Regions from separate parts of the Methylomonas sp. HYX-M1 genome, predicted to be linked through region 1. Evidence: riboswitches for the same ligand, from Rfam matches in the RefSeq annotation. Region 1 holds a riboswitch; the other holds the start of a gene.
What was found. Region 1 has a riboswitch for cyclic di-GMP ahead of AB0A83_RS07305 (PEP-CTERM sorting domain-containing protein). Riboswitches for the same ligand answer to the same signal wherever they lie in the genome.
Positions count from the first base shown of each region.

Region 1 (12,346 bases):
AAGGCTTTGTACAAGGCGATCAGATAGCCGGCGACATCGCCCTGGGCATGGGTCAGTTTGTCTTGCTGCTGGACCAGAAATTGTTGGGCGTTAAGCACTTTGATGTAGTCTTCGATACCTTCCTGATATTGGCTGAGGGCGATTGTCACCGCGCGTTGCGACGCGTCCACGCTGGCAGACAGATCGCCGATCTGTTCGCTGGATTTCAGGTAACCGACCATGGCGTCTTCGGCTTCTTGCAAGGCGGTCAACACGGTTTGCCGGTATTTGGCCAATTGTTCCTGAAATTTGGCATCCTGTACCCGTACATTGTTTTTCAGCCTGCCGTATTGCAGTATCGGCCAGGTGATGGTCGGGCCGATTTTGGCGGCCATGGCTTGCGAGCCCAACACGTCGAAAGCGTCTACGCCCTGGGTGGAGCCGGCCAGCGCGCCTATGCTGCCTTGCAGCGACAGACGTGGGAACAGGTCGGCTTTGGTCACCCCTATCATCGCGCTTTGCGCGGCCGCCCGCATTTCCTCGCGGCGAATGTCCGGACGGCGCCGTACCATGTCGGCCGGAATGCCAACCACGACTTCGGCCGGCGCGCGCGGAATCTCGCCGGGGGCGTTGAGTCGCTCGGACAGTCGATCCGGCGGCAAGCCCAACAATACCGCCAGCGCGTTTTGCGCTTGCCGCAAGCCGCTGTGCAAGGAGGTCAATAACGACTTGGTGGCATGCAGCAGCGATTTGGCCTGCTGCACGTCCAGCTCGGTAGCGATGCCGTTACGGTATTGGGCTTCGGCAATGCGCAGACTGCCTTGTTGCAAGTCCACGTTGTTTTGCGCCAACCGCAAGCGTTGTTCGAAGGTGCGAATTTGCGTGTACCGAGCCGCGACCTCGGCTGTCAAGCTGACCAGGATGTCGTCGTAGTCCAGTTCGGATACCGCCAGCATGGCCTCGGACGATTCGATGCCGCGGCGGAATTTGCCCCACAGATCCACTTCCCATAGTGCGTCCAGGCCGAAGCCGAACGAGGTGTAATAGCGGTCGAAAGTGGTGAAATTGGGTTCGTTGCCGCTGTGTTGGTTATGGAACAAACCCAGGTTGAGTTCTTGTTTTTGCGGAAACAGCTGGCCTTTGGCGATGCCCAGTTTGGCGCGCGACTCCAAAATTCTAATGGCCGCGGCCCGTAAGTCCAGGTTTTGGCCGTAGGCGGTTTCGATCAAGCCGTCCAGCACCGGATCTTGAAACAGCTGCCACCAGTTGCGAAATTCGCCGCGCTTCAGGGCCGGATGGTTGCCGTCCAGCCAGTTTTGCGAAACCTCGGCAATAGGCGGCTCGAAATCCGGGCCCAATTTCGCGCAAGCCGGGAGCAGGGCGGCGATGGGCCCCGCCAGCGCAACGACCGCAAGCAGAGCCGGCCAGCAAATCCTTCCGGGATGGTTAAGCGTGTTTGGCTTCATGTTCGTCTCCCGAGCCGGAAGCAATTTTGATCGGCACGATTGCCGGCGCCTTGGCGGTGGCCGCGCTGCCGAAGGCGGCCGGATTGGCGCGGTTGTTACCGCTGTGGCCGACCCGGACCGGTTCCAGTTTCAGCCAGGGCAAAATCAGGTAACTGACGAACAACGCGATTAATAGATTCAGCGGCCAACAGACCAGCCAGAACGGCACGCTGGCGGTTAGGTATTCGATGGCGCGCATGATGCGGATGTGTTCGCCGGTTTGTCGCAAGTAAAGTTGATATTCGTCGTGATCGAAAGCGCGCAGAAAATTCAGCAGCTGAAAGAATTCGCCGCTGCGGTGCTGTTCGTAAGCCTGTTGTAAATAGCCGTTGAGCGCTTTCAATTGCCGTTTGTGGAATTGGCTATGGCCTTGCCCTTGGGTTTGTGCCAGGTAGGAGACGACGTCCTCGACGTTTTCCGCCGCTTGCGGCAAGCTCAGATGCGGCGCCAGATAGCGCCAGATGCTCGGTCGGCTGTCGTGGGCTTGGTAGACGTGCATCAGATAGTGCAACAATACGTCCAGGGCTTCCGGGGATTCCAAGGCCAGCAAGGTGTTGAGCGCCTGGGTTTTGACCAGCAGTTCTTCCGGGGTGTGTTTCAAGGTGTCGACCAACCCGGCCAAGGCTTGTTTGTCTTCTGCATGCCAGGTCGGTGCCGAGTCGCCGACCACGGATTGGCTGGCGGTGCCGTCGTTCAAAATCAAATCGATGACGTACAAGGCTTTTTGTTTGTCGCCGATATTGGCCAGCGCCGTGACGGCCCAAGCACGGCCGAATGCATCGGAATTGCTGCGGTAGTTTTGCAGCATGCGGATAATTTCGGTGAATTTGGGATCGCTGGAACCCTGGGTGTCGCGTATGGCGAAATTGCCGGCGGCAATGGCGGCCAGGCGGCGGACTTCCGGGTTTTGGTCGCGCATTAGCTCCAGCACCAACGGCATATGGTAAGGGTTTTTCAAATAGGCCAATTGCCAGGCCAGATTGGCTCGCACGGCGGGATCGGGCGCTATCAGCAGCTTATCCAATTGCTCGGAATAGCGGCCGGTCAGAGCGGTGCGCAGATTTTGCCATTGCACTGGATCCAGTCCCAACAACACCTCGCCGGCTTCGGGCGGGCGGTTTTCGGCTTGCAATTGGCGTAAGGTTCGGCGTATGTAGTCTTGTTCGAAGGACGGCCCGGAAAACAGGTCGATGTCCGGATACTTTTTCCGGTTCAAAAAATCCGCCACTGCTTGCGCCGGCGCCGTTTGGTACAGCGTGCGTACTTTGACGCCGAATTGCCGTTCGATGAAATCGTCCAGTCGGGCTTGGGAATAGCCGATGGTCGGCAAGGTTTTGTTGCGGTAATCCAGCAAGGGTTGCAATGCCGGCTTGCCCATCGCCCTTATGCCGCGCAAGACCGCTTCCCGCTTGGCCAGATATAAATCCAGGAAAGCTTGGTTCAAGCGCTTATGGCGCGGATATTCTTCATCCAGACGGTCGTAAACGCTGATCAACGGTTTGAAAAGGCGAATGTCGCCGGCGAAATGTTTGACCATGTAGTCGATGAATTCCACTTTGTGCGATTCGTCAACTTCGGTATCGGTGACCAGTTGCAACAGGACGTGAAAGCGTTCTTCGTCCTGGCGTTCGCTAAACGCCTGTTCGTCGCGGTCCAAAAGGCTCCAGGTTTCCAGCAGGGTTTTGTAACGGGCCTTGGAGATGGCGTTTTCCTTCAACAAATCGTCCACGTTTTCCTTGTCCAGCGCGTGGCGGCGCATCGCGGTGCTGGCGACAGAGGTGGCGTTCAATTGATTGTCGAACGCGGTCAAATCCTGTTGTTGTTTTTCCCTAAGGTTTTGCAGCACTTCGCGAATTCGGGCGTCTTTTTCCATCAACGGCCACAAGGCTTGCCAGCTCAGGGCACTGCGCTCCGGCTTGCCGGGTGTCGGCAGTGCGGCGGTTTGGGCAGTGGCCGGAACAACGGCTTCGGATTGCAGCGGCAAACCCAGCAGCCATTGTTGTTTGAGTTTGTCGATTTCGAGAGGTTTGGGCCGGTTGACTGCGAGGGTCGCGAACGGTTGCTCGCCGTACGGTAGTTGCGTGACGGTATAAAGGTATCCGCACCAAAACAGTAGCAAGATCAGCAGTGATTGAAAGAACACCTTGCCCCAGAACGAGGCCAGCAGGGTTCTGAAAACCAGGAATGCTGCGACGAAAGCTGCTGCGCCGACCTGAACGCCGGCGGGAATGATGCTTTCAGCCAGCAAACACAATGTGGATAAAAACAGTACGCTGAATAAAATCAGCCGGACAACCAGTTTTTCCCGATGATTTTTCGGTCTTTGTTCGGCATTCAGCAATAAAACAGCCAGAATCACGGCGATAGTCACGACGATAGGCAACACGATGCTGTTCTCCCTACGGTTAAGTCAGTGTGCGGGCGCCGGCTTGCTGCGCCCGGGTCTTATGCCACGTTGGCCCAGGCATCGTTGTGGTGGGTCAAGTGATCGTGCAAAAACCGGCGTTGCGCGCCGTCCAGCAGGGCGGTGGGTATGGCCAGGCGGCAAGCCGTTTGCTGATTGCGGATCAGCAAATGTTCCTCGCCGGCCACATGGCCCAACACTGCCACGAATTTGCCGCCTTTGCGGAATTTGGGCAGGTCGACTAGCGTGCCCTTGTCGCGGCCCGCGCCGGGGTGTAAATGCAATTTAGCCGGCAAGTCGTGCACGCCGCCGGACAAGGGGCTGAGGGCGATGGTCAAAGTATCGTTGCCGCCCAGCGTGACCACGCCGAGCGCTTGGTGGGCCCGGCATGGCATTTCCTGGTTGAACGACAGCAAGGCCTGGCGCGGCGCCATGGTTTGCACGTGAAAATCCATGGGCGATACCGGGTGTTTGGTCGATTGGATTTGTGCCTGATTGGCGGTATCGGCTTCGCCGGTCAGATTCATCAAGTCGATGCCCATGCCCAGCAAGGCTTGATACAGCAGCATGGCGCCGGGTATCCAGCGAATGACGTCCCAAATGGCGCGGTTTACCAAGGCCTTGCGCCGTTCGCCCAACACGAATTCCACGATCAGGCCGTCGCACAAATCGATCAGACGCCGGTTGACCAGTCGCAGTACTTCCGGCGACAACCGCCCGTCGTATTGGCGGCGCAAGGACTCTAAATTGTCCGACAGCACCAGTTGGTAAGGCCGGGCTTCCCAATCGCGGGCGTCCTTGTTCATGTAATACGAGCCGGAACGCACTTTATCGCGCGATTGCGGTTGGCCGCCGTTGAAGCGGATGCCGCCGATCTGGGCGAATACCATATTTTCTTCCGAGGCGTTGTTGGCTTCTTCCACGCCCATGCGTTCGTCCGGAGTGCGGTGTATCGTCACCACGCCGCGATGAGCGCGGATGCCGAAACGATGCAGCGCGTCCTGTACCGTATCCGCCCAATAAAAAAACGGCGTGATGAAGGCCGGGGCGTTGGCAAACAAGGTGGCGTTGTAGCGTTCTATCATCCGGGCGATGTAACGTCGGTCGATATACAGCTCGGCGCGGGCGCCGATGCGTTCCCACAGCGGCCGGCCTTGCCAATAGCGGATGCCGCAATGGATCAACCACAACGCGAACAAGAACAGCACGGCGTCCAGGACGTGGGCGACGGTGGCGATGCCGGGTACGGTTTGCAACGGCGCGCTGAGCAGCGCGAACACCGGAATACCGAATACCGTGGCGATAGCGATATAGGCGGCGAACAGGGCATAGGCGCGCACGAACTCGATGGTGTTTTCGGCGCGGGCCTTGGCTTCGTGCTCCAGTGCTGCGCGGTCCGGCGAGTCTATCGGCTGTCCGGCGGCATTGCGGCCCACCCGGTTGGCGATTTCCACCTCATAGACCACGATTTGAAAATTGCGGAAGGCTTCCAAATCGGCCAGTTGCAAGTCGTGGCGTATTTCCGGTTTTTTCAGTCCTACCCTATCGCCTTGTTGCTGCAGCGCCTGCCGGGTTTCCAGTACCCTTTGCGCCAAATGCAGCAAGATTTCGGTCAGGACCGCGTGAGTGGCGACCGGAATCAAGGTGGCCGCTTCCGAACGACGTCGGCCGCAACTGCCGTCCGGCGCCCAATGGCTCAAATTGACGAAGGTGTTGGGCAATAAGGGGTCTTCGGGGTGGAAGCCTTGGCCCAGCGCTTGGGTCATGGAGTTTAAAAAACATTGACTCAGCACGAAGCAGCGTTCCGCGCCGGCCCATTCGCGTGCCTTACGAATAGCGGCCAAGGTCGATTGGGTTTGCGCCGAATTGCTGACCCCCAAAAACAGGGTTTGCGGGCTGTAGCGGCCGATACCTTCGCGGCGGGTGCGTTTCATTTCCTTCAACACGTTGCCGGAGTTTTCCGCCCGAATGCGTAGACCCGGCAATATGGAATGGAGGGCCAGACTGAATTCCTGCACCAAATCCTGATTGAAGTCGACGCCGAACAACACCAGATCGTGCTTGTCCGGTTCGCGCGTTTCGTCTTGCAGGCGTTCGAGCAGCAAGTCGGCAAAATGTTGCATGGTGTCCCAGTTTTCCCCTTGCGGGGTGAAGGATTCCCTGATTCGCCGCAACACGTAGGGGATGTCTTTGATGTCTTTGCCGACGTCTTCGGTCGGGTTGACCTCGTGCCGGGTGTGACGGTCGATTTTCGGGTTGCCGTTGACGGCGAACCAATGGCAGAACTCGGCGTGAGCCGGTGCATTCAGGACGGTGCCGGCCGCAATGACCGGGGACAGCTCCAAATCGGCGTCGGCTTGGGCCCGGTCGTAAATGCGGATCGGATCTTGGCCGGGTTGCGGCCGGTATTCCACAGTGGCGAACTGACCGTCTTGCAAATAAATTTGCAGCGCATCGTCGTCGGCGTGGCCGTGCTGGAGCGCGCTGGTGACGCCCTGCGGTTCGGCGCTGCCGAAGATTTCGTTGCGGCTGCGGTTGTAACCGATCGAAAACGCTTGCGTCAGCGAGAACACGCCCAAGCGCGGTTCCAAGGTGCTGCACACCATCAAGGCGAATTCGCCGACCAGGTCGCGCGACGCCAGACGCATCACATAGGTCAGGTCGTGATGATAAAACGCGGTTTCGAAGCGGGCGATGAACTGGTCGAGCAGGTCGGCGGCAACCACGCCGTGGGCGCGTGTCCGCAATATCTCGCGTAGGCGTTGCTTGTGGCAATCTTTCAGGTCGGCAAGCGATTGGGCGGCGGGTTTCAGACAGCGCTCAGGGTTTTGGCTGCCCAGTTTGTTCAATTCGATGTCGATCTCTTCGGCCCAGTGCAGTAACGGGTTTAGGTTGAATTTACCGGCGACGATGTCGCGGTTGTAATCCAGGCCGGCCGTGAAATAGGCATAGCGCAGGGCTTTGTACGCCAGGCCTTGAGTGAAATGAAAGTCTAGCCATTCAGCTACGCTGCGCGAGTCGGAGTTGCCTTGGGAGGTGGTGACCGGCATCGCCGCCATAAATATCGCGCGCGCTTCCATCTGGCTGAAATAGTGCCGGAACGGTTTGGCGTTCAGGGTCAAATCCAAATGCACGCCGTCCATGTCGCCGTTGTGGGCAATCATGTTGAACACCTCGCCGTTGACGTTGTGCAAGCAGCCATTCACAACCTTGTGCTGAGTCATTTGCGCGAAATGTTCGTACCAATGCGGTTGGGCGTTGTGCCAATGGGTTGCGCCGCCGGTGGCATAGCGCAAATGCAGCAGGATTGCTTCGAAATCGCCGGCTTTGCCGTAGCCTTCGCGGCGGGCTTTGGTCAGCAGCGCCGACATTTTCCGGCAAACCACTTTGACGATGTCTTCGCGTTTGCCCTTGACCGCTTTGTCGAAAATGACGGACAAGGCATCCAAACGCTTGACGATGATGGAAAAGCCGCCGGATTGGCCGCCGCGGGTCGAGGCTTCCCGGGCCAGAATTTCCACCAGTTCCCGTAGCCGGTCGGAAACCAGCTGCGGCGACGATTTATCTTCGGGATCCAATCCGTAACGCACGGCGAAGGCCGGACCACAAGCCAGTGCGGCGGCCCGGCCGTAGAGCATGGCCCGGATGTCCGGCCACGAACACATCGCCAACAGTGCGGTAGCGTAAAAACAGGTCAGCACATACAGGTCGGCAACGAGTGGCAACGGCGAGACGTCCAATATCTCCGGCTGTCGCAGAACCGCAGCCGTCAACCCGCTCAAGTTCGCGGCGATGCCGCCGGCAGCGCCCAGTCTGCATTGCCATGCCGTCAGCTTGTCCAGTTCGATGTGCGGCGTTTGCGATACACCCTGCGTAAGGTTGCCGCCGGGCAGTAGGCCGAGAATAAGTTTGTCGGCGGGAATGTTTTCCAGGATGACCGTGCGGCTCAAGTAGCGCGACGAGCGGGTGGCGAGCGACAGTGCAAACGCATGGCCCAGCCCGTGTACCAGCAAATTCAGCAGCTTGAATAGTCGCCAAGGCCAAAGCAATAGCTCCAAGGCAATCATGGGTGCGCTTAGGGCAGCATTTACTACCCGGGCGCGGCGGTTGCAACGGCGGATGCCGATCGGCGGGATTTTGGCTTTCATTTGCGACCCCACATGCGAGATAACGGTTTTGCCGATGAGTGCGTTTCTTGGCGGCACTTGCAGTGCTTACATCAGGAACACAGCTCCTCGGCGCGTTTGTTGGCCGGAAACACTTGGCCGTCGGCGGTGACGCGCCACCGATAGCGAATTTCCATGGCTTTACTGACCATGTAAGCACGTTCGACTTCCAGCCCGTCGTCGGACGAATACACATGCCAGCCCAAGTCCCGTTGGCTGTGGCGGGCTTTTTGTTTCAACAAGTCGTCGATGTTTTCCCCGTTGACACAAGGCTGCGCCCTAACCAGATTGCCGGCGGCGTCGTCATCGGCGGCGGCCGTATGGCCTAGCGCTAGGCTGAGGGCGGCGGATAACAATACTTTCAAGCGGTATTTCATGAGTCGTCTCCGAATTCGGCGTTCACTGTAACTTAATAGTAATATCGAATCAATATCAATGTGCTTGCCGAATGCCTGGCTAAATGGCGTCTTCGCCGGTTTCGCCGGTGCGAATGCGCACGCTTTGCTCGATGGTGGTCACGAAAATTTTGCCGTCGCCGATTTTGCCGGTTCGGGCCGATTTGAGGATGGCTTCGACCGCGCGTTCCACCATATCGTCGGGTACGGCCAGTTCAAGCTTGGTTTTGGGGACGAAATCCACGCGGTACTCGGCGCCGCGGTATAGTTCGGTGTGGCCTTTTTGCCGTCCGAATCCGCGCACGTCGCTCAAGGTCAGGCCTAATACGCCGATTTGCGACAAGGCATCCCGGACTTCCTCGGTTTTAAACGGTTTAATAATGGCGGTGATTAATTTCATGCAGACTCCATTAGCTATGGCGAAAAGCGTTGACAGTCGGCCATCCCCGCGCGGAAGCGAGCAGGCTGGCGCCATTCGGTCGATAGTGCGATTTCGGCGGGTCGGAACGGAGACTAAAAGTTGTAGCCTTGTTCGTTGTGCTGGGAAATGTCCAAACCTTCAGTCTCCTCGTTGGCGGATACCCGCAGCCCCAGAGTCATGTCCAGCCCTTTCAAAATCAAAAAACTGATGCCGGCGCTCCAGATCAGCACGCTAGCGACCGCAATCGCTTGCACGGTCAGTTGGCCGGCGATGCCGTTTTCGCTGAGTATGCCGATGCCGCCTAAGGCCTCGTGGGTCAGCACGGCGGTCAATAAAGAACCGACGATGCCGCCGACGCCGTGAATCGCGAATACGTCCAGGGTGTCGTCTATCGCGAAGCGGCGTTTGATCATATGAAGCGTCAGAAAACACAAACCGCCGGCCAAGGCGCCGACCAGCAAGCCGCCCAAAGGTGAGATGAAGCCGGCGGAGGGAGCGATCATGCCCAGCCCGGCGACCATGCCGGTAATCAAGCCCAGGCCGCTGGGTTTGCCGAACCGCAGCCATTCGCTGGCCATCCAGGCCAGCGAGCCGGCCGCCGCGCTCATGTGGGTGGACAGCATCGCTACACCGGCGGCGCCGTTGGCCATCAAGGCGCTGCCGGCGCTGAAGCCGTGCCAGCCTACCCAAAGGATGCCGGCACCGGTAGCGGTCATGGTCAGGTTGTGCGGCGGCATCGGCACACGCGGAAAGCCGCGGCGAGCGCCCAGCATCATCGCGCCAATCAACGCGCCGGTACCGCCGGCCACGTGCACCACGATGCCGCCGGCAAAGTCCATCACGCCCAATTTGGCCAGCCAGCCGCCGCCCCAAATCCAATGACAGACCGGCACGTAGATCAACAGCTCCCACAGGCCGACGAACCATAACAGGCTGGAAAACCTCATCCTTTCGGCGATGCCCCCGACGATCAGTGCCGGCGCGAAAATCGCGAAGGTCAGGTGATACATGCAAAATACGGTTTCCGGCAGATTATCTTTTAGCGTGTCGGCGTTCATGTTCAACAGGGTCAGGCGCGATAAGCCGCCTATCAGCGAATTCCAGCTACCGCCGTCGCTGAGCGCCAAGCTGTAACCGGCGAACAGCCAGATTACCGAGACCAATGCGGTCACGGCAAAACAGTGCATCAACACCGAAAGCACGTTTTTGGTGCGAACTAGGCCGCCGTAAAACAGGGCCAGTCCCGGCACCGTCATAAACAACACCAAGCCGGAGGCCGTTAAAATCCACGCGGTATCAGCACCGTTCAATTCATCTGCGGCGGCGGACAGCGGCCAGCCGGCGGCAGTGGCAAGCGCGATTGCGACATAAGCGGTGCGAGTAGTCATACGGTCTCCAAGCGGCGTAAGCGCACAGTAATGGTGCGAATGCCCGGTATGATGATCTACTTTGGGGCAAATGGCAAACTAATTTCGATTCGATCTCGTGCTGTTCGGTTCCATTCTTACCATCGGCGTCGGCAATGTATTACGTTTTACACAACGTTAATCCACTTGTAACTGAAAGCTCTCATTTGCTCTGGAAAAATATGCGCAAACACCAAGCGCTGTTGCAGCGCCGGATGTAAGGCATTTGCCGAGTGCAGGGAGAGTCGGCAAGGGAATAGGGATGGCACGTCCGGGGTAGGGCGAGGGAAGAGGTAGGGAGTAGGTTGGATGCGGTTCGTTTTATGGTAGCGGGGAAAGGCCGCGTTGTTTATCTGTTAGATAATTCGGCCCGCGATTTAAGGAGTGTGTAAAAGCCAAACCCGCCGCGAGGCGGGGACGGAAAGTTACAGGTCTTGCCCGGCAAGACGGCTGAACTGTCACCTCGTGTCTACGACTTTTTCAAACATGAGGAAATAGCAATGTTCAAATTTACAAAATTGGCGGTAGCGATGGCGATGCTGGCAGGTGCCGGCGCAGCGAACGCTAGCGTCATGTACTACGACGGCGGTAACAACGAAGCGTATTTGTCAGCTTACGACTGGACCACCGGTAAAACCTTCACGTTGGATACCGGTATTACTTACGACGAATTGGTGGCTAACCAGTTCAATACGTCTTACGCGTTGAATTACGATCTTAGCAACGATCCGAATTGGCAAAATTTCATTACCGGCGCCAACACCAGTGTAATCAAATACGTGGTTGCGGTCGGTAACTCGGTAGGTTTGGGCGCAGCCATCACCATGGACGGACCGCTGTACCCGACCGCCGGCGAAGACTACGGCATTTTCTGGGGTTCTAGTGTTGCATCCGCCATCGAAGGGCACGCGATCGATGTGAATGCCGGTTTAGTACAAGACCGCAACTTGAACGATACCAAATTGTCGTTGGACACCGATTCGCCGATGACCGGTCAGCACGGCTATGCCGACTCCATTTGGGGTAGCTGGATCCAAGATCCGCAAGTGGCTTATGGCGAATCTGTGGCCTTTCAATTGGGTGTGATGGACATCGTAGTCAATCCGGGCGACAACCTCACCAGCACCTTTGTGCAAAGATGGACTTTGGCCGGCAACAGCCTGACCTTCGAAGCACCTGCCGCCGTGCCGGTCCCAGGCGCGGTCTGGTTGTTCGGTACCGGCCTGCTGGGCCTGCTGGGCGCTCGCCGCAAAGCCAACGCGTAATTGCCTGAAGCCATTCCCCAAACAGCGGGGAATGGCCGCTTTCCTACCTTCAAAACTTTCATAGTGAGAAAAGTCATGAAAAACGTAGTATTGGGCGCTGCGGTTGCAGCTGCCTTGTTTGGCGGTGCGGCGCAAGCCGACGTTACTCTGGATGGCAACGGCAAAGTGGTTGTCACTCCGGCCAACACCTACGAAATTTATTTGTCCGGCGCCTCCGCGGCCTTGGAGTACATCGAGCATTTGTCTACCAGCACCACGGTAACCGCTGCCGAGCGCTTGTGCGACAGCACCAAACCGGTGTTTAAATTCAAAGACAACGGTTCGGGTAAAGACCAGGACGCTTACCTGTGTAGTTTGAACCCGCTGAACCCGCAATTGGTCGGTCTGGCCGGCGGCAAAACCAATTTGATGATTTACAAACGCAGCAAAGGCGGTTCTGCGTTCGGCGTATCGCCCATCATCGCCGAAGCCAAAGGCGCCAGTGCGAGCATCCAATTTTTGAACGTAGACCCCAGCATTTGTAGCGTACCGTCTCCGGCGCCGGCTGCCGGCGTGTTGAGTACCTCTACCTGTACTTATTCCGAAACTACCGTCGGCCAGTATCAATCCAAGGTGCCGGATTTCGGTATCTCCGACGTCGACCCGGAACAATTCCGCGGTGTTAACACCCCCAGCGGATTCGAGGCAATCAGCGCAAGCGACGTGAACTTCCTGAACGTCGAATCCGCCGGCGGCCAAGTATTCGGCATAGGCGCTACCTTGAAATTCCGCAACGCGCTGCAAGAAGCCCAGTTCGGCGTCGGCA
Region 1 is NZ_CP160405.1:1,561,725-1,574,070, forward strand. It holds gene AB0A83_RS07275 (efflux transporter outer membrane subunit) at 1-1,445, opposite strand, end outside; gene AB0A83_RS07280 (HEAT repeat domain-containing protein) at 1,426-3,870, opposite strand; gene AB0A83_RS07285 (hypothetical protein) at 3,930-8,036, opposite strand; gene AB0A83_RS07290 (hypothetical protein) at 8,108-8,431, opposite strand; gene AB0A83_RS07295 (P-II family nitrogen regulator) at 8,511-8,849, opposite strand; gene AB0A83_RS07300 (ammonium transporter) at 8,963-10,258, opposite strand; cyclic di-GMP riboswitch class I at 10,661-10,739, shown strand; gene AB0A83_RS07305 (PEP-CTERM sorting domain-containing protein) at 10,777-11,541, shown strand; gene AB0A83_RS07310 (hypothetical protein) at 11,617-12,346, shown strand, end outside.

Region 2 (12,346 bases), 140 kb from region 1:
GTCGTCAAATTGGGCGATACGCCGCACCAAATCGACATCGTCGGCGTTATTAAAGTGATGCTGGACGCTTACGAGACTGGTGCTATCGATCAGCTGTACGTGTTCAATAACGAATTCGTGAACACGATGACGCAAAAACCGGTTAGAACTCAGCTGTTGCCGGTAATCGCCGGCGATCTGGAAGACGATTTGAAAGGAATCTGGGACTATCTGTACGAGCCGGGCGCTAAAGAGGTGCTTGATCATTTGCTGCAGCGTTATGTGGAATCCATCGTTTATCAAGGCGTAGTCGAAAACAATGCTTGCGAGCAGGCGGCGCGTATGGTGGCCATGAAAAGTGCATCCGATAACGCCGGAAACATCATTAAAGAGTTGCAGCTGGTCTACAACAAAGCCAGACAGGCGGCCATTACGCAGGAAATCTCGGAAATCGTCGCCGGTGCCGCAGCCGTTTAACGCATTTACAAGTTTCAGAAAGTTTATATAGAGGACGACATAATGAGTTTGGGTAAAATCGTTCAGATTATCGGGGCGGTCGTAGACGTCGAGTTTCCGCGTGAAAGTATGCCTAAGGTATACGACGCACTGAACGTCGCGGGCGGTCTGGTCCTGGAAGTTCAGCAACAATTGGGTGACGGCGTGGTGCGTACCATTGCGATGGGCTCTACCGACGGCTTGAGCCGCGGCGTAGACGTCAGCAACACTGGCGATGCCATTAAAGTACCGGTCGGTAAAGCCACTTTGGGCCGTATCATGAATGTGCTGGGCGACGCCATCGACGAAAAAGGCCCGATAGGCGAAGAAGACAAGTGGACGATACACCGTAGTGCGCCATCCTACGACGAACAAGCTCCGGCCAACGAATTGTTGGAAACCGGCATCAAGGTTATAGACTTGGTTTGCCCGTTCGCCAAAGGCGGCAAAGTCGGCCTGTTCGGCGGTGCCGGCGTAGGTAAAACTGTCAACATGATGGAATTGATCCGCAACATCGCGATCGAGCACAGCGGTTACTCGGTGTTCGCCGGCGTGGGCGAGCGTACTCGCGAAGGTAACGACTTCTACCACGAAATGACCGATTCCAACGTTATCGACAAAGTATCGCTGGTGTACGGACAGATGAACGAGCCGCCCGGCAACCGTCTGCGCGTAGCGTTGACCGGTCTGACCATGGCCGAATACTTCCGCGACGAAGGTCGCGACGTATTGTTTTTCGTCGATAACATTTACCGTTATACCCTGGCCGGTACCGAAGTATCGGCGCTGTTGGGCCGGATGCCGTCCGCGGTAGGTTACCAACCGACATTGGCGGAAGAGATGGGGGTACTGCAAGAGCGGATTACTTCAACCAAAACCGGTTCCATTACTTCTATCCAGGCGGTATACGTACCGGCCGACGACTTGACCGACCCATCGCCTGCTACCACTTTCGCTCACTTGGACGCGACGGTGGTGTTGTCACGGCAAATCGCCGAGTTGGGGATTTATCCGGCGATTGATCCTTTGGATTCCACCAGCCGCCAGCTGGACCCTTTGGTGATCGGACAAGAGCATTACGACACCGCCCGTTCGGTACAAGGTATTTTGCAGCGCTACAAAGAACTGCGCGACATCATCGCCATCCTGGGTATGGACGAATTGTCGGAAGAAGACAAATTGACCGTAGCCCGCGCGCGTAAAATCCAACGTTTCTTGTCGCAACCCTTCTTCGTCGCCGAGGTATTTACCGGTTCTCCCGGCAAGTACGTGTCTTTGAAAGACACCATCGCCGGTTTTAGGGGAATCATCAGCGGCGAATATGACCACTTGCCCGAGCAAGCGTTCTATATGGTCGGCACCATAGACGAAGCGATTGAAAAAGCCAAAAACATGTAGTCCGACTCGGCAGAGGAGTAAGTAGATATGGTAATGACCATTCACGTCGACATCGTCAGCGCCGAGCAGGAAGTGTATTCCGGTTTGGCGGAGATGCTGTTCGCCCCTGCTGAATTGGGCGAAGTGGGTATCGCGCCCCGCCACGCGCCGTTGATCACCCGTTTAAAGCCGGGAGAGGTGCGGGTGAAAATCAGCGATAAGGAGAGCCAAGAGTTTTTCGTATCGGGCGGTTTATTGGAAGTGCAACCGCATGTGGTGACCGTGTTGGCGGATACCGCCATTCGCGCCCGCGACATCGACGAAGCTCAAGCTTTGCAGGCTAAAGCGCGTGCCGAGGAGATGTTAAGCGACAAGTCCGGCAAGATAGACTATGCTATTGCCCAGGCGCAACTGGCGGAAGCCGTGATGCAGTTGAAAACCTTGGAACGCTTGAGAAAACGCGGTTCGTAACCCGCCGGTTTTATCATCAGTATCAAAGCCCGATAACGTTAGCGTCATCGGGCTTTTTTCATTTTGGGAACAGACATGCCTATCAAAACCATTATCCTCGCTGCAGGGCAAGGCACCCGCATGCGCTCGGCATTGCCGAAAGTCTTGCACCGGATTGCCAATAAGCCGTTGTTGGAGCACGTTTACGACACTAGCCTAGCCATTCCGGAAAATTCCGTATACATCGTCTACGGTCATGGCGGCGATATCGTCAAGCAACAGCTTGCGCATCTGGATGCCGTCTGGATCGAACAAAAACAACAATTGGGGACCGGTCATGCGGTTCAACAGGCTATCGGTTACGTGGAAGACGCCGATACCGTTTTGATTTTGTATGGCGATGTGCCGCTGTTAAAAGCCCAAACCGTGCAAAATCTGCTGAAAAATGTCAGTGTCACGTCGCTGGCGTTGCTAACGGTCACGTTGCAAGATCCAACCGGTTACGGGCGTATCGTGCGCGATAAAGATCACGCCGTGATCAAAATCGTCGAACAAAAAGATGCCAACGAAGTGGAACTGCAGATTGGCGAGGGTAACACCGGCATTCTGGCCTGTAAAGGTAAGCAATTGAAGCAGTGGTTATCCGGCTTGAGCAACAGCAATGCCCAGGGCGAATATTATTTGACCGACGTGATCGAAATGGCGGTTGACGACGGTTTGACCATAGAAACCAGTCAGGCCGGCACGACGGACGAGGTGTTGGGCGTCAATAATCGCCAGCAACTCGCGCATTTGGAACGGGTATATCAACAAGAACAGGCGGATAGGCTAATGTTGTCCGGCGTTACCTTGCGGGATCCTAACCGATTCGATTTGCGTGGAGAGTTGGTCGAAATAGGGCAGGATGTCGACATAGACGTGAACGTCATATTCGAAGGCGTGTGTCGAATTGGTTCTAATGTGAAAATCGGCCCGAATTGTTTGATCAAAAATGCAGAAATCGGCGACGATGTCGAAGTTTTAGCCAATTGCGTCATCGAAGACGCGCACATCGGTAGCGGTTGCCGTATAGGCCCGTTTGCCCGTTTGCGGCCGGACAGCCAACTGGCCGATCACGTTCACATCGGTAATTTCGTGGAAGTAAAAAAATCCAGCGTAGGTAGTGGCAGCAAGGTTAATCACCTAAGTTACATAGGCGACAGCGAAATCGGTGCCAAAGTGAACGTAGGCGCTGGTACCATTACCTGCAACTACGACGGCGTCAATAAATTCAAAACCGTTATCGAAGACGGCGCCTTCATCGGTTCAGACACCCAGCTGGTGGCCCCGGTTAAAGTGGGGAAAAACGCGACCATAGGTGCCGGCTCGACGATCACTCGCGATGCGCCGGCAGAGCAACTGACTTTGAGTCGATCCAAGCAATTTACGGTTGCCGGTTGGCAGCGTCCCGTTAAAAAGGAGAAATGATCCATGTGCGGCATCGTCGCAGGCATAGCCCAACGCAATGTAGTTCCTATTCTTATCGAAGGCCTGAAGCGCTTGGAATACCGGGGGTACGATTCCGCCGGCTTGGCGGTCATCAACCATAACGATATTTTTCGCAAGCGCGAACTGGGTAAGGTCAAAGGTTTGGAAGCTTTGATAGACAAAGATCCCATCGAAGGCCGCATCGGCATTGCTCATACCCGTTGGGCGACGCACGGCAAACCCAGCACGCAAAACGCTCATCCGCACGTTAGCCGTGATCAGGTAGCCGTGGTGCATAACGGCATCATCGAAAATCACGAAACCCTGCGCACCGCCTTGCAGCAAAACGGCTATGTGTTTACTTCTGAAACCGATACTGAAGTCATTGCCCATAAAATTGCCGAGGAACTGCAAAATTCGGCCAATTTGCTGGATGCCGTAAAAAACACGGTCGCAACCTTGCAAGGCGCTTATGCGCTCGGCGTGGTCTTCGCCCAGCAGCCGGATATCCTGGTGGCTTGCCGTAAAGGCAGTCCGCTGGTCATCGGCATCGGCATCGGCGAATATTTCATCGCCTCCGATATTGCCGCGTTGCTGCCGGTGACCCAGCGATTCATCTTCCTGGAAGAAGGCGACATTGCCGAGTTGACCATCAACGGCGCGACTATTTTCGATCAAAGCGGCCGCCGCGTGGTGCGTCCGGTCATCGAAAGCCAACTGAAAGCCGATTCGGTGGACAAAGGCAAGTACCGCCATTACATGCTTAAAGAGATCCACGAGCAGTCGTGGGCGATTTCCGAAACCCTGGAAGGCCGCTTTATCGATAACCGCTTGTTGGATACTGCGTTCGGTCACAACGCAGCGCAGGTGTTCGATCACATCAAATCCGTGTTGATATTGGCTTGCGGCACCAGCTATCACGCCGGCTTGGTAGCGCGTTACTGGTTGGAAAAACATGCCCGCGTGCCGTGTGCCATCGAAGTTGCCAGCGAATTTCGCTACCGCAACCCGGTGATTTCCCCGGATACTTTGGTGGTAACCATCTCTCAATCCGGCGAAACCGCCGACACCTTGGCCGCATTGCAGGAAGCCAAACAACTCGGCGTCAAACATTCGCTGGTGATTTGCAACGTGCCGGAAAGTTCGCTGGTACGAGAATCCGATCTGGTGTTGATGACCCGCGCCGGTCCGGAAATCGGCGTCGCCTCGACCAAGGCCTTTACTACGCAATTGGTGGCATTGTTGATGTTGCTGATCGCGGTCGGCCGTCGTTTTCAGCTTAGCAAGGAGTTGGAAAATCAAATCGTTTCCGAACTGTTCGCGCTGCCCGGCAACATCGAAAAAGTATTGAAGCTGGACGAAGCCATAGAAGTGTTGTCGCAGCGTTTCGCCGATAAACACAACGCGCTGTTTCTGGGGCGCGGTACGCATTACCCGATTGCAATGGAGGGAGCGTTAAAGCTCAAGGAAATTTCCTACATCCACGCCGAAGCTTATCCGGCCGGCGAATTGAAGCACGGCCCCTTGGCGTTGATAGATGCGGAGATGCCGGTCGTCACCGTAGCGCCGAACAACACGTTGTTGGAAAAACTGAAATCCAATATCCAGGAAGTTAGCGCGCGCGGCGGACAATTGATCGTGTTCATGGACGAAACTTTGGCCGAAACCGGCGGCGACAACGTGCAAATCATCAAAATGCCCAGCGTCGCCAACATGGTTTCACCTATCATTTATACGATTCCGTTGCAACTTTTGTCCTACCACGTCGCCGTGCTCAAAGGCACGGATGTCGACCAGCCGCGCAACTTGGCGAAATCAGTGACGGTGGAATAGGGAATTAGCAAACCGACTAGGTTTGTGTTGCGAGAATAAAGTCATAAAAATTGGTTCTACCAGCCGTGCTCCTTAAAGGGCTACGGCTGGTGTAAGCGCATGCGCTCTAATGCCTATCGCTGTATTGGCAGTATTTGATATCTATAATTGGTTTCACGTAAGCTCAGGATATTGGGCGGATACTTAACAGCGCCTAGAGCTAACCTTCCTATCGCCGGAACTCTTCCTCCCAGAACGAAATGTGACAAAGTAGAATTAATAACCTTACAAAACTCGTTAGGTATTCAAAGGCCACACGCTTCTATCTGAAATCAATGCGCCGACGGCAGTTCAGGACTCCGCCAAGCCTCCAATACAAAGGCAGCCAATTCGGTAACGCATAAGCGAATGAGCTGAAAAACGGCGATCAGCAGAATGGCAGCAGAAAAAAGCACGGTTATAGCTACTAATAAAACTTTCATAAAGCCCTCCATCAAACCAGTCATGTTGGCGATGGCGCGCATTCTTTCAGTTTTTATTCAAATTTCAAGTCGATACGGCGCAACAAGCTGTTGCGTGACTAAGGCGATTCCGCTCACTTCAATGGGTTGGCTGACAAACTTGAGGTGAAATATTTTTTGGAAATGACCTTGTACAAGACGCAACCTTACAGGCACCGACTGGCCGGTGATTAATTGCAGTCCAATCGACAAACCCGCGCGGGTTCAACGCCCTTACAGAACGTTGGCGACCACCCAGTAAATCGCGGCTATTTCCAGAACCAGTGGTAGAAGATAAAAAAAGGGATGCCGCACTCTGGTCGACAATAGCGTTCCCCTTATCCGACCGGGCTTTGGCGGGAAGGAAGGATTGGCGACGTAGGCCGAATCACAGTCCTCTGATGGCGCCGTATAAACGCTACTGATAAAGCAATCGTCATTGTCGAAGATTGAATTAAAGACATCATCCAACTTTTTTTGGTTGTCGAATAAGCTATTTAAAACCAAGGGATCGATAGCGGTAGCTGACATGACACAAATCTCTGATTGTTTCGTTCAAGGTCAGGCTAACGAACTCGCGAAAATTATTCCGGGAACATTGTCATGTTCTGATGAAAAGATCAGGCTTCCTCCTATTGCCGGCGGAGAGCTTCAAGCTGGTGATCCAAAATTGATAAACCGCTGCGGCGCTTGCTTCAGCAACGTCGAAAGGGTAAAACCGTCCCCCATCACACACAAAACAGCTCCTCGATTGTGGGTTTGGCGATTGGGAAAAAAGCACAATCGCGTCGTTTGCCAATGCAAGCTTCATTTCGCGCAGCAACGCCTCAAGTGTTCTGATTTCTTGATTCGAGCTTACTGCCGTGGGCAACCAGCAAACAATGAAGGCATAGCGGCTTATTCAATGTCGACATGAATTTCGTTGCGGCGCAGCATGGGTAATGTCCACGGCGGATCGTAGGCTGCTGAGCGTGCTGAAGAAATCGGCTTGAATGATTGTTGGTTTAGCCATTCCAGCAATTTTTGACTGTTGCGGGTAATGGCTCCTTCGCTCAGCGATCCGCTGTATTGCAGAACGGCCACTTTTTTTGCCGGTAGCTGATGCAACTCGACGTGGGTGTCGAGCGGAATCGGCAAGGTCTCCAGGCTATAGCCCGCGGGCATGACGAATGACATGCGCCACAGTCGCCCGTCGGTTTGTTGCAGCACCGGCGCGGTCATTGCAATTTCTTCGCCTTCTGCTTCGCGAAGCACCGGCGTGGTCATCACCACTTTTTCTCGACGGGTATTGCCGCCGAAAATATAGCCGGCCAGCCGCTTGAAACCGATACTACCCGCTTCCGGGTAGTCGGCGGCGGCGAGGGTTTCGGCCACCAATAGGGAGGGGTAAGCGCGTATTTCGAACTCGCCATCCCGCAACAGGACTTGGTATTCGGGCTCCGGCGCATTTCTAATGCCCATCACGCTACATCCGGCCAGCCAAAGTCCCGACAACAGGGAAACTATTTTTTTCATTGCTTGGGTCATCCTTCATTCATTATCACATGTGACATTGGCCGTGTTGCCAAGGTTTCCCGACTCATAGGCTACCCAGTGATTTTCAAACTCGAGCAAACCATGAAATCTGAAAGGTGTCGGGAGATAACTGCTCGGCAAACATCAGAAGTTGTTATTTGCCGCCCCACCGGTTAAACAAAATCCGCATGATTGCCGCGTTAGCCAATCGCCGATCAAATCGCTCCGGGTCAAATTCGCCATCAGCCCATGCACGTAAATATGCGGCTTCTTCAGAATCCGGTCCTTCCTGCAATACTTCCAGAAAATCGGCATAACCCTCAGGGCCGCCGACATCTTCCGGTGGGCAGGCGCGTGCCCCATCCAACACCCAGGCGCCACCTTTGGGATCGTTATCTAAATTTTTTCGAATGTCTTCCACGGTGACCAGATGTTCCCAGTTATCGCCCAGATCATAGCGATAGAGCATGGTGTCGTTGGTGGCCAGCAAGCGATTCAGATAGGCTTTGCGCTCGTCCAACAGTCCCAGGTCATCTTCGGGATCGGGTAGCGCGTAGATTTGGTCCCGAATTTTAAATTGGTGTAAGTGATAGTCACTCCAGCCAAAGGCAGCCTGAATAAAGTGGTGGAGTTTCGCCAAGCTGACACGGCCATCGACTTCCAGCCTTCGCCATACCGGCGGACGTATTTCACTGGGCCGTAGCTCGATATGCAAGGTGTATAAGCACGGTTGGCTTGTGCTGCTGGCGTGTTTTTTACCGACGGGCTTTTGTTCGGCCATAGCAAATCTCAATAAAAGTCATGCGCTGTAGTTTAACCTCAAGGCAGCCAAATGCGATTTCGCATGTTGTCGCGCGTTTTGATAAAGCGGCTTACACTACGCGCTTGAATGATTCACCCGCTCAGGAGCCTTCAGATGTCTTTGTCGATGTACGTTATTACAGTTTCCCCGATCATTCGCAGTCTGACGCAATTACGACAGATTTTGGAAAAAGCGTCCGATTATGCGGAGGTTAAGAAGATTGATCCATCGGTGTTGATCAACGCACGTCTATATCCCGATATGTACCCATTGAAGCGCCAAGTGCAGATTGCCAGCGATGTCGCCAAGGGTGCCGTTTCCCGATTAGCCGGACAAGAACCGCCCAAATTTGACGATGTTGAAAACTCTCTTCTTGAGTTGATCGAGCGCGTTGATAAAACGCTGGCACATATCCATTCGTTTACGGCTGAGCAAATTGATGGTGCTGAAGCCAATACCATATTGCTACCCAGGCATGACCGGACATCGACCTTTACCGGCTTAACCTACCTGACAGACTTCGTGCTGCCAAATATTTATTTCCACGTCACAATCACCTATGCCATTCTGCGACATAACGGGTTAGAAATCGGCAAGAACGATTATTTGGGCGATGTGGGGTGATTCGATACGGTTATTCGTTTGGCATGGCTAGCGATGCTATTTTTCGGCCATAAGTGACCGGATCATTTGCCAAATAGCGGCTATCCGCATGTCGAAATTGGCTAGTTTCAGAAAACCACTGTCATTAGATGTAGATAAAAACACTCAGTAGAATACCCAATAACTTTGTGGTAGAAATCACAAAACACGAGCAGCTAAACCTATCGTGAGGTAGAGACGGAAAGTCGCGGGTCCCTAAATTCGGAAAGCCGGAATGCCGAATTCGACGTCGTTAACGTCATTTTTGGTAGTCCGGCTTTTTACTGCCGAATTGAAAGTATGGCGATTCACACGCTAGCTATTAAACCGTTTTAGATGCATGTTATTTACCCGGCTGGCTTTTGTGCTAGCCACTGACTCCAAAGGTAACCGTATGAAATATGCCTTCGCACTGGTATTGACAGCCTCATTGATCAGCTTTACCGGTTGTGTAAGTCGAGACATCCATGAAGCCGTCGAAGACCGCGGCCCGCAAGTGGCCTTTGCACCGTTGCCGCAAGCCAGCCGCCTGACGGTGGCGGTGTCCCGCTTTACCAACGAATCGGTCTATGGCAGCGGCTTGTTTACCGATCAATCCGGCGATCGGATTGGCAAGCAGGCGGCCGATTTGTTGTCGCGCCATCTGATGGCAACTCAGCATTTCAATGTCGTGGAGCGGCAGGACATCAGTAAACTCAAATCCGAAGCCGAATTGATGGGCAAGAGCGAACCGGAATTCAAACAAAATCTGCTCGGCGTCGATGCCTTGATCATGGGCTCGGTGGTGGAGTTGGGCCGCGATACCACCGGTGGTGTCTGGCTGATCGGTAAGGAAAAAACCCAACGGGCGCGGGCGCGGGTGGTGTTGCGCTTGGTCGATCCTAAAACCGGCCAAGTGTTCTATAGCCAGGAAGGCAGCGGCGAAGCGTCGATCTCCTCGACCGCGACGCTGGGATTTGGCGGCACGGCAGGCTTTGATTCGACGCTGGAAGGCAAGGCCATCGATGCGGCCATTGTGAATATGATCAACAACGTGGTCAGTACCTTGGAAGCACGCGGCAAAGCCCAGCCGTAAACCTTTCAAAGTAGGGAAGCGGATGATGCTTAACCGTCTCGGGACAAGGTATGTTGGCGAGTCCGCTATTGGAATCGCCATGCTGTTGGCGCTTTCCGGCTGCGCGCCGCAAGGCTTGTTTTATTGGGGGGACTACGAAAGCAGTCTCTACGAACGCTATGTCGACAATAACAGTCAGCATACCGATGCCTATTTGCGCGATACGATTACTGCAGCCGAGCAGCATCAGCGCCGCGTGCCGCCGGGTGTGTATGCCGACTACGGTTTTTTATTGTACACCCGCGGCGATAAAGCCAGCGCCATCGCCTACTTTCAGAAAGAACGCACGCTGTATCCGGAATCCACGGCGTTGATGAACAAATTGATCGAGAAAATTCAGCAGCAGGGAAAAACGCCGGAGCCGAACAGCGAAACCGCCGTACTTCCCACGCAACAGCGGGCCGCGCCATGAGAATTGGGTTTAGTCTGTTAATCGTCTGCCTGTTGCAAGCGTGCGTCGCGCCGCAGCATCTTAATTTGGACGCGTTTTATGCACATCCGCCCCGTTCGATCGTGGTGGTGCCGGTGGTCAACGAGTCGCCGGAAGTAACCGCCAATTCAGTTTTCATCACCACTATCACTCAACCGCTGGCCGAACGCGGCTATTACGTGTTTCCGGTGTATTTGACCGACATGATTCTGCGCGATTTCGGGCTGGTAGAAGCGGGACATATTCACTTATTACCGGCCGAACGCTTCTACGACCTGTTCGGCGCCGACGCGGTGCTGTTGGTGACGATCAGGGATTGGAGTACCAAGTATTTGGTACTGGCATCGTCGGTCGTAGTGGAAATGGAATATGTCCTAAAAGACACCAGGACCGGCACCGTGCTTTGGCATAACCAGCAAACTTATGCACAGAGTTCCGGTGGCAGCGATCCTATCGCGATGGCGATTTCAGCGGCAATCAATGCCCTGATCACCGATTATTTGCCATTGGCCAGGCAAGCCAATTTCATGGCGTTCCAACCGCCAAAGGGTCTTCCCGCCGGGCCTTACCATCCGGAGTATCAACAAGACAAAGGCAAGTTTTGAGGGTTTGCAAGGAAGTACTTTTCAAAAGCCTTACCCTGGATGCCGGATAGGGCGATGGCTTGGCCAATCCGAGTTGCAGTCTTGCCTGAGCGCCGGCATCTGTAGTTCCTAACGCGTCCGGGTTTCCAAGCGATTGGTTGCCTGAATCGGCGGCATTCAGACCTGTTCGGCTCGGCGGTCCAAGGCGCTAATGCTCAATTCCCTAGTTTTGTCGAAGATGCCTAACAGGGCGCAGTTATTATTCCGACACTGCAACCTAACCCGGCAGACCGGCTTACCCCGGCCAAATTCATCGCAACGTTCTGTTGGAATGTTTTGCGGAGTTAAAATCAAGGCGTTATCTGCTTGAACCTGCCGCTCCTGGTGTGTGTGATAGTGATAAGGATGTCGGGTATTTCGGACACCGCTCGATTGCACGCGCAGCAGCCTTTGATCGCATTCACGTCGGTAATTTCACACCCCTTAATTATTGGCTGGACAATTCGTTAATCAACCTTTGCCCCCAATACCTTGGGTTTGCGGCATTTTTTACCATGGGCGCTGCGTCGGTTCAGCAGCTGGGGCGCTGAAACTTTTATCTGTTCTTTACAACCGTCGTTCATTTTTTTACGACATTTTTATCGGCTAATCCTTATATTGACCATCCGTTAAAGCTTTCAATCTTGTGATTAGGAGAATCCGATGGATGTCCTCTATTTATTGTTAACGGCGGTCTTCTTCATCGCTAGTGTATTTTTAGTAACGGGATGCGGCGCACTCGGGGAGCAAGCATGAGCTGGATTTATCTGTTAAGCGGCGGGCTGGCCTTGGCCGTGTTTGTCTATCTGCTGGTCGCGCTGTTTTACCCGGAGAAATTCTGATGAACGGACCGGGTTTTTTGCAAATCGCTAGTTATCTGATCGCGTTGATTGCACTAGCCAAACCGCTGGGCAGTTATATGGCGCGAGTTTACCAGGACGAGTCGGTCGGATTGAACCGCTGGTTCGCCGGGGTCGAGCGGCTGTGTTACCGTCTGAGCGGGGTCGATCCCGAGCAAGACATGCGCTGGCAGCAGTATGCCTGGGCGGCCTTGGCCTTCAACCTGTTCGGCTTGCTGGCTGTCTATCTGTTGCAACGCTTTCAAGACGTGCTGCCGTTGAATCCGCAAGCCTTGCCGGC
Region 2 is NZ_CP160405.1:1,702,129-1,714,474, forward strand. It holds gene atpG (F0F1 ATP synthase subunit gamma) at 1-456, shown strand, start outside; gene atpD (F0F1 ATP synthase subunit beta) at 499-1,872, shown strand; gene AB0A83_RS07860 (F0F1 ATP synthase subunit epsilon) at 1,900-2,322, shown strand; gene glmU (bifunctional UDP-N-acetylglucosamine diphosphorylase/glucosamine-1-phosphate N-acetyltransferase GlmU) at 2,398-3,768, shown strand; gene glmS (glutamine--fructose-6-phosphate transaminase (isomerizing)) at 3,772-5,601, shown strand; gene AB0A83_RS07875 (hypothetical protein) at 5,913-6,104, opposite strand; gene AB0A83_RS07880 (hypothetical protein) at 6,315-6,611, opposite strand; gene AB0A83_RS07885 (hypothetical protein) at 6,610-6,996, shown strand; gene AB0A83_RS07890 (heme-binding protein) at 6,978-7,595, opposite strand; gene AB0A83_RS07895 (plasmid pRiA4b ORF-3 family protein) at 7,750-8,376, opposite strand; gene AB0A83_RS07900 (DUF1993 family protein) at 8,512-9,021, shown strand; cyclic di-GMP riboswitch class I at 9,205-9,282, shown strand; gene AB0A83_RS07905 (CsgG/HfaB family protein) at 9,434-10,114, shown strand; gene AB0A83_RS07910 (DUF4810 domain-containing protein) at 10,194-10,565, shown strand; gene AB0A83_RS07915 (GNA1162 family protein) at 10,562-11,188, shown strand; gene AB0A83_RS07920 (potassium-transporting ATPase subunit F) at 11,959-12,048, shown strand; gene kdpA (potassium-transporting ATPase subunit KdpA) at 12,048-12,346, shown strand, end outside.
Region 2: another riboswitch for cyclic di-GMP. It lies ahead of AB0A83_RS07905 (CsgG/HfaB family protein); the one in region 1 lies ahead of AB0A83_RS07305 (PEP-CTERM sorting domain-containing protein).